Linked DNA regions of Cohnella herbarum. The protein of the gene in region 1 interacts with the protein of each later gene in a pairwise test. Links are inferred from orthologs where the notes say so. Each region holds a gene or a part of one and is shown on either strand. Other genes may lie near its edges.

Region 1 (5,982 bases):
CCGGATAATCGGTAATGACGCCCGAGACGCCGTATTCGATCATCAGCCGAATTTGTTCCTCTCCATTAACCGTCCACGGATATACCCGAAGCCCTTGACGCACCGCTTCGCGCGCGTCTTCGATGTCCAGCTTGCCGAAGTAGGGATGGAGGGAATACACCGGAACGGTTAGCTGATTTGTCGGATCGGCAAGCGTTGCCTTATCCTCATATAGGAGACCGATTCGCGCTTCCGGTTCGATTTGTTTTAAGACCGCCAAGCAATTGAAATCGAAAGACGACACGACAACGCTCGAAAGCCTTGCCGTTCGCCGAAGCAATCGGGCTAAAGTCGTTTCTAAGCGTTGCTCGAACGAACTCTTGATCTCTATATTGATCATAATGCTAGAAGGAACAAGTTCGAATACTTCCTCTAGCAAGGGGATTCGCTCGCCCGCATACTTCTCGCTAAACCATCCGCCGGCATCCGCCCGCTTTATTTCCGCTACGGTCAGCTCCCGGATCGCACCGGTCCCGTCGCTCGTTCGGTCGATCGTCTCATCGTGACAGACGATAATCTCCCCGTCCTTGGACAGGTGAATATCCAATTCGATCGCGTCGCAGCCTTGCTCCATACCTAGCCGGAACGCCGCGAGCGTGTTTTCCGGCGCTTCTCCCGCCGCGCCTCTGTGCGCGATGATCAGAGGCTTATGATGGATTGCCATTCCTCCCGCTTCCTTCCCTCATGATATCCATTCGATGATAGAAATGAATATACCTACGGCGGGCTGGCGCTGTCAAGACAAAAAAAGCAGGAGGTCATCCCTCCTGCTCGAGCCTGCTCTTCAAACGAAAACTATTCGTTTACTTCATAAGTCGTCACGACATTATCTTTCGTAATCGTAATGACGTTATCAACGGAAGTGACGACGGCTTGCGGATTCAATAAGGAGATTAACATAACCAGAATCGCGATTTTATTCATTTTCATTCACCCCATTTTTCATAGTTTCGAGCTTATCTATATTCTAATTACACCGACAATCGGATTTTTAATCATTTATTCATTTTTCTCATTCAGCTCTCAACAGAGGCTGGAGCGACTGTAAGATTGGTAATTGTGAGTCAATTCTGAATCGGCTATACTTTAACTAAGGAAGGTGATTAATTTGAATTTCGTCAGAAAAATAACCAACAGCGATGCTCTAAAGCATATCGTCGATCTCCCTGAAAGCCTTCGGAATCAGGATGTTGAATTAATCATATTACCTATCGGAGACCCATCTCCATTCAAACTTTCAGTTCCCTCTTCTCCCACCGCTAGAGGCGCATTGAAACAGTACTCCAAATTGGATTTAATCCAATACGAACAAGATGCCTGGGAAAAGGGTGTGCAAGAAAAACATGAACATCGTTGATGCAAATTTAATTTTGCGGTACTTGCTTCAAGATGTTGATCAATTCTTAGAACAAGCCCGAGAAAAGATTGAAGACCACTATATTTTTATTCCGAATGAAGTTATTGCCGAAGCCGTTTATGTATTGGAAAAGATATATAAAGTGGAGCGAGTTCATATCTTTGATTCGTTACGGAACTTACTTTCCTACGGCAACACTATCAATGCATGACAGAAATATCCTGATCGAAGCTTTAAAGGTCTACAGTGATATAAAAATCGATTTTGTTGACTCCCTGCTTTTCGCCTACTCGAAGATAGGTGGGTATACTGTTTTCACTTTTGACAAGAAGCTTAACCAAATGATTGATGATCTACACAACGCTTAATAAAATAGGCTTCTCACAAAGTTCAATCTGAACTTGTGAGAAGCCTAATTTTTCATCATGTAATCAAATGACGTTTTCTAACTTGAGACCCTATGCTACTCAAGGGATCTCAGGTCAGTTTACATCATGCCGCCCATTCCGCCCATATCAGGCATTCCGCCGCCTGCCGGTTTGTTCGGTTCCGGCTTGTCGGCGATAACCGCTTCGGTTGTCAAGAAGACAGCCGCTACGGATGCAGCGTTCTGCAACGCGGAACGAGTAACTTTAACAGGGTCGATGATGCCCGCTTCGAACATGTTAACCCATTCGCCGGAAGCAGCGTTGTAACCTGTGCCGACTGCTTCCTTCTTCAGACGCTCAACGATAACGGAGCCTTCTTGGCCAGCGTTAGCAGCGATCGTACGAATCGGCTCTTCGAGAGCGCGAAGGATGATGTTAACGCCTGTTTTCTCGTCGCCTTCCGCGCTTACAGCAGCAACGGCAGCGTATACGTTAACGAGGGCAGTACCGCCACCGGAAACGATACCTTCTTCAACAGCCGCGCGAGTCGCGTTCAGAGCATCTTCGATACGAAGTTTGCGCTCTTTCAATTCTGTTTCTGTAGCTGCGCCGACTTTGATTACCGCAACGCCGCCAGCCAGTTTAGCCAGACGCTCTTGCAATTTCTCGCGGTCGAAATCGGAAGTCGTATCTTCGATTTGCGCTTTGATTTGGTTTACGCGAGCATCGATATCGGCTTTGTCTCCAGCACCGTCTACGACGATCGTGTTTTCTTTGTTTACGCGCACTTGACGTGCCGTACCCAATTGTTGGATCGTAGTCGATTTCAGCTCTAAGCCGAGTTCTTCCGTGATCACTTGACCGCCGGTAAGAGCGGCGATATCTTGCAGCATCGCTTTACGACGATCGCCGAAGCCAGGAGCTTTAACGCCGACGCAAGTGAACGTACCGCGCAGACGGTTAACGACGAGCGTAGACAATGCTTCGCCTTCGATGTCTTCCGCGATGATCAGCAATTGCTTGCCGGATTGAACGACTTTCTCCAGAACAGGCAAGATCTCTTGAATGTTCGAGATTTTCTTGTCCGTGATCAGGATCAGCGGGTTATCCAGATTAGCTTCCATTTTGTCCGTATCGGTAATCATGTACGGAGTGATGTAGCCGCGATCGAATTGCATACCTTCAACGACTTCAAGATCCGTGTTGAAGCCTTTGGATTCTTCAACGGTAATAACTCCGTCTTTGCCGACTTTATCCATCGCATCGGCGATCAGTTGACCTACTTCATCATCGGCAGCGGAGATTGCAGCTACTTGAGCGATGTCGTTACGACCTTCAACCGGTTTAGAGATTTTTTGCAATTCTTCAACTGCCGCTCTAACCGCTTTATCGATACCTTTACGGATAACCATAGGGTTAGCGCCAGCCGTTACGTTTTTCAAGCCTTCGCGAATCATCGCTTGAGCAAGAACCGTTGCCGTTGTCGTACCGTCGCCGGCGATGTCGTTCGTTTTGGTTGCGACTTCTTTAACCAGTTGCGCGCCCATGTTCTCGAATGCGTCTTCCAGCTCGATTTCTTTCGCAATCGTTACGCCATCGTTCGTGATCAGAGGAGAACCGAATTTTTTCTCCAGAACGACGTTACGACCTTTAGGTCCAAGCGTTACTTTAACTACGTTCGCCAATGCGTCTACACCGCGAAGCATCGAGCGACGAGCGTCTTCGCTGAATTTAATTTCTTTAGCCATCGTTAAGTACCCTCCTTAGAATCTGTTAATATTAATTAGCCTACGATCGCGTGAATATCGCTTTCTTTCATGATCAAATACTCTTTGCCTTCGTATTTGATTTCCGTACCTGCATATTTAGAGAACAATACGCGGTCGCCTTCTTTTACCTCAAGCGCGATCCGTTCACCGTCTTTAGTTAAAGCTCCGCTACCCACCGCGATAATCGTTCCTTCTTGCGGCTTTTCTTTTGCGTTATCCGGCAATACGATACCGCTGATCGTTTTTTCTTCTTTTGCGTTCGCTTCTACGAGAACGCGGTCACCCAAAGGTTTAATCATGTAAATAGCCTCCTTCTTAAATTTTAAGTTTTATTTGAAGCCATTCTTCTGTTAGCACTCAATTGTGTTAAGTGCTAATAACCATTTTCTATGATACGGTTTTTACAGATGGTTTTCAAGTCCTTTTGCGTTAAAATGCATTAAAACCTATACAAAAAAATGCGAATCCGCGTTTATAGCGGATTCGCATCGAATGAATTGGCCCATTCCCCATCGAGATTACTTGGAGAACAACCGTAATTAAGTTTTGAAGTTTCCGACGAGACCCTTCAGCCTGGAAGCCATCGTGCTGAGATTCTCGGCCGTACGCGCCATCTCCTCCGTAGAAGACAATTGCTGCTCCGTCATCGCCGATACTTGCTCCGTGAAAGAAGCCGTTTCTTCGGTAATTCGGGAAATGTCTTGTATCGATTGAACGACGGATGTACTGCCGGCCGACATTTGCTCGACCGAGGCGGCGACATCGACGATGTTAGAGCTCAATTGACCGACCTTGCCGACGATATCGCGGAAAGTTTCCTCCGCATTTCCCATGCTTTCAACCGCCGTAAATACTTGCCCGGAGCTTTGTTCGAACATCGTCACGACTTGTCCGATATCGCTCGACATCGTACCGATCGTGTCTCCGATCTGAACCGCGGATTGCTGAGTCTGATCCGCGAGTTTGCGAATCTCTCCCGCGACGACCGCAAACCCTCTTCCGTGCTCGCCGGCGCGAGCGGCCTCGATAGCCGCGTTAAGCGCCAGCAAGTTCGTCTGGTTCGCGACTTCCGAAATATAGCCGATAACTTCGCGCACCTGCTCGGATTTGTGGTTCAACCCTCTTACCACTTCTTGAAGAGAACGGAAGGCTTTGCCGACTTGGGCGATTTCCACCGAGGTCGATTGCAGCAGCTCGGACCCGGCTTCCGCTCGGCTAACGGTCGATTGCGCCGCATCCGATACTCCCGTTGTCGTTGACGCAACCTGATTCAAACCGTCTAAAGTTTCTTGCATCGTCGCCGAAATTTCCTGCGATTGCGCAACCTGGGTTTCCGAGCCTGCCGCTACTTTCTCTACCGCTTTGGATACTTCGCTGCTCACGCGAGCGTTCTCGTCCGCGCCCTGCTTGAGCAAGATTGCGGAAGCGGCTAACTCCGCCGTGCTTTCGCGCAGCTCCTTCATCATCTTCTGCAAGCCGTCGAGCATATGATTAGCCGCGCCTGCAAGATCCCCCATCTCATCGGTGGATCGGATATGTATGCGTCTCGTTAAGTCTCCTCCGGAAGAAGCGATATTCCTGAGCGTGGAGGTTACGCCGCCAATGGATTCGGTCAGATTGCGTACCAACCACATTAAGCCTAAACCGCTCGCGCCCGCGATGATCAGGATAATGACGATCATCTCGATGAATAAAACCTTATGTTCCGCGAAATCCATTCCCGTTAACAGTAGTACGAACGCCAATGCCAGCAACACAATCATGCCTACGTAACCTAACGTAATCTTACGACCTAAAGTCATATCGCGCATGCACTAGTCCCTCCCGGATTCGAACGGCCGTTGTAAGCCCTTACTTGAGACCAGTGTATCATAATTTTTCCATTTGGAATATCGAAATTTGATCCTTTATGGTTCTTTTTGGCGATATGGCTCGTTCTATAGTCCCTAGGGAGAAAGGGGCAGCACTCCGCTTAATCCTCTTGCCCGATTGCCGCGTCTTCCCGTGTTTTCATACGTTTGCCGTATGCGATTCTCGACAAGATCACGCTAAACTCGTATAGCAAAATCAGAGGCACCGCCACCATCAAATCGGAAACGACGTCCGGAGGGGTAACCAAGACTCCGACAAAGATCAGTATGAACCAAGCGACCTTGCGCATTTTGACGAGAATCGCGGGGGTCAATATTCCGATCCGACTGAGAAAGAGGATAACGAGCGGTAATTCGAACAGCAGAGAAATGGGCAGGAGAATATTGAAAAGAAACGAGAAATACTGCGTGACCCCGTAAGTTTGTTCCAGCCCCAAGTTATTCGTAATTTTTTCCGTGAACAGGAATGCCATCGGAAAGACGACGAAATAGGAAAAAGCCAATCCGATCAAAAACATAATCAACGCCCACGGAACGAATTGCAATGTAGACTTCTGCTCCTTAGGACCCAGCGCCGG
Region 2 (2,962 bases), 5.0 Mb from region 1 along the record:
ATCATCTTCGTCAAAACGCCGCCGGCGGTTTCGATACCGAGGGACAACGGAGTTACGTCGAGCAATACCACGTCTTTAACTTCGCCCGTCAGTACTCCCGCTTGAACAGCGGCGCCTAGAGCAACGACTTCATCCGGGTTAACGCCTTTATGAGGATCTTGTCCCGTCAGCTTCTTAATCGCTTCTTGAACGGCAGGAATACGGGTAGAACCGCCGACAAGAACGACCTTGTCGATATCTTTAGCAGACAATCCGGAATCGGATAGCGCTTGGCGAGTCGGTCCCATCGTACGTTCTACCAGGCTCGCCGTCAATTCGTCGAATTTGGAACGGCTGAGATTGATCTCCAAATGCTGAGGAACTCCGTCTACAACCGTGATGAACGGCAGGGAAATCGTTGTGGAAACAACGCCGGAAAGCTCTTTTTTCGCTTTTTCGGCAGCATCCTTAAGGCGTTGTACCGCCGCTTTGTCTTTCAGCAAATCAATGCTGTGTTCTTTCTTGAATTCGCCTGCAAGCCATTCCATCACGACTTGGTCGAAATCGTCTCCGCCGAGGTGATTGTCGCCGCTTGTTGCTTTAACTTCGAAGAACCCTTCGCCAAGCTCAAGGATACTGACGTCGAACGTACCGCCGCCTAAGTCGAATACGAGGATCGTTTGGTCTTCTTGTTTTTCGAAGCCGTACGCGAGAGCCGCAGCCGTCGGCTCGTTAACGATCCGAAGAACTTCGAGGCCCGCGATGTTACCCGCGTCTTTAGTCGCTTGGCGTTGGCTGTCATTAAAGTATGCAGGAACCGTAATAACGGCTTGCGTTACGGGCTGGCCCAAGTAAGCTTCCGCATTGGCTTTTAGCTTCTGCAGGATGATCGCCGAAATCTCGGGAGCGGAATACGCTTTGCCTTCGATCGTTTCTTTATGGGTGGTTCCCATGTGGCGTTTAATCGAGCTTACCGTACGGTCAGGGTTAGTGATCGCTTGGCGTTTTGCCGTTTCTCCGACTACGCGCTCTCCGTCTTTCTTAAAACCGACCACCGAAGGGGTAGTGCGGTTGCCTTCCGGGTTCGGGATAACGACGGCTTCTCCGCCTTCCATTACCGCAACGCAGGAGTTTGTTGTACCAAGGTCGATACCGATTACTTTACTCATACTGTATTTTCCTCCTTCATATAAGTGCATGACTTGTTTTTAAGTATATAACCATCTTAGCCGCTAACTTTAACCATCGCGGGACGGATGACTTTATCCTTCAGGATGTAACCTGTTTGAATCGCCTCGACGACGATGCCTTCATCGTACTCTTCGCTCTCCACCTGCATGATCGCTTGGTGAAATTCGGGATCGAACGGCTGCCCGACGGATTCCATCGGTTTCAACCCTTCCCCTTCCAACACTTGGGACAGTTGGCGGAAGATCATATCTACGCCCTTAGCGAAAGATTCGCTTTCCGAGCCTTCGCCTCCGGTCTGCAAAGCGCGCTGGAAATTATCCAATACCGGCAGCAGTTGCGTGATCAGCTTCAAGGAAGCATACTGCGTTAGCTCTTCTTTTTCCTTAACGGTGCGACGACGGAAATTATCGAAATCGGCTTGCGCCCGCAAATATCGGCTATGATTATCATCCGCTAAGCGCTGAAGCTCGGTAATGGCTGCATTTTCCGCGTTGATTTCTTCAGCCGCCGGCGTTTCGTCGTCCAATTGGGTTGTTTGTTCCACGTCAGAACCCGTTTCCTGCTCCAAAGAGTCCTCTTGATGCTCTTCCATGTTTACTGGCTCCTTCGTCTCTTTCGTACTCATATAGAGTTCACCTCCTTACCGTGCCACCCTTCACAAGGGGCTATACAGACTTTACTTATACCAACGGGACATCATTAAAGCGATATCCTTGGATAGAAAATTGAGCAAGCTGATTACTTTTCCGTATTCCATTCTCGTCGGCCCCAAAATTCCGACCGTACCGAGCGACTGTCCTTCATAGGAATAAGTGGCCGTGATCAAACTGCATTGATTGATCGCTTCGAGCGCGTTTTCCGTTCCGATCTTCACCTGAATGCCGCCTGGATTGGATTGAAACAATTGCATGAGCAATTGCGTTTCCTCCAACATTCCCAGAATGTTCTTCGCTTTGTCGACATCCTTGAATTCCGGTTGAGTGAGCATGTTGGATGCGCCGCTTAAGTACACCTTCGGCTCCTGTTCTTCCATAATCGTGTCTTCCAGAAGGGTCAAGATATCCTCGCAGTGCTCGACGTAACGGCTTAGCTCTTTGGCAATCTCGCTATGCAGGACGGATTTGACCTTATAGAAGGGCACTCCCGTCAGCTTCTCGTTCAACATGTTGACGATCTTGTTCATGTCTTCCATCGATATTCCGTCCGGTATCGTAATCGTACGGTGCTCGACGTGTCCGGTATTCGCCACGATAATGGCGACGGCGGACGCTTCGTTAATCGGAATCAGTTGAAAATGCTTTAGCGTCGTGCTGAACATTTCCGGACCGAGGACGATCGACGTGTAGTTGGTCAGTTGCGACAAAATCGTCGCCGCGTGCCCGATAACGCCTTCCCAGTGATTCATTTTCTCCGCGAAAAAAGTACGCAGCTTCCTGGCGTCATGATCCTCTACTCCGTCCAAAGTGACGAGGTGATCCACGTAGTAGCGGTAGCCCTTTATAGAAGGAATTCGGCCGGCGGAGGTGTGCGGCTGCTCTAGCAAACCCATTTCCTCCAAATCCGCCATCTCGTTGCGGATGGTCGCCGGGCTAAAGGTCACGTCGCCGCGCTTGGATATGCTACGGGATCCGACAGGTTCGGCCGAACGGATATAATCGTCGATAATCGCGTTCAGAATCATACGTTGACGTTCGCTTAGCATCCGAACTCCTCCTTTAAGCTTTCCGCTAATTACTTTCGTTAGCACTCCGTTTCGATGAGTGCTAACGGCTAATACAAAAATACCAAACCG

The links. Proteins that work in one complex are often made in the same cells at the same time.
Region 2: the proteins of groL (region 1) and grpE interact in binary tests that used the Escherichia coli proteins (3 or more experiments, as listed by UniProt). The link is inferred for Cohnella herbarum from one-to-one orthologs.

The regions. Positions count from the first base shown.
Region 1 is NZ_CP051680.1:7,476,491-7,482,472, reverse strand. What follows is about bases 1,199-4,084. They hold groL (chaperonin GroEL), read right to left. Parts: upstream 3,513-4,084; coding sequence 1,884-3,512; downstream 1,199-1,883. Other genes in these bases: HH215_RS31390 (methyl-accepting chemotaxis protein), read right to left, coding at 4,073-4,084; groES (co-chaperone GroES), read right to left, coding at 3,548-3,832; HH215_RS36170 (PIN domain-containing protein), read left to right, coding at 1,383-1,607; HH215_RS31410 (hypothetical protein), read left to right, coding at 1,199-1,396. Also shown: HH215_RS31415 (glycerophosphodiester phosphodiesterase), read right to left, coding at 1-703; HH215_RS36775 (hypothetical protein), read right to left, coding at 835-963; more of HH215_RS31410, read left to right, coding at 1,148-1,198; more of HH215_RS31390, read right to left, coding at 4,085-5,344; twin-arginine translocase subunit TatC, read right to left, coding at 5,506-5,982.
Region 2 is NZ_CP051680.1:2,451,059-2,454,020, forward strand. It holds grpE (nucleotide exchange factor GrpE), read right to left. Parts: upstream 1,796-2,962; coding sequence 1,205-1,795; downstream 1-1,204. Other genes in the region: dnaK (molecular chaperone DnaK), read right to left, coding at 1-1,148; hrcA (heat-inducible transcriptional repressor HrcA), read right to left, coding at 1,847-2,872. UniProt on the Escherichia coli protein: Participates actively in the response to hyperosmotic and heat shock by preventing the aggregation of stress-denatured proteins, in association with DnaK and GrpE. It is the nucleotide exchange factor for DnaK and may function as a thermosensor.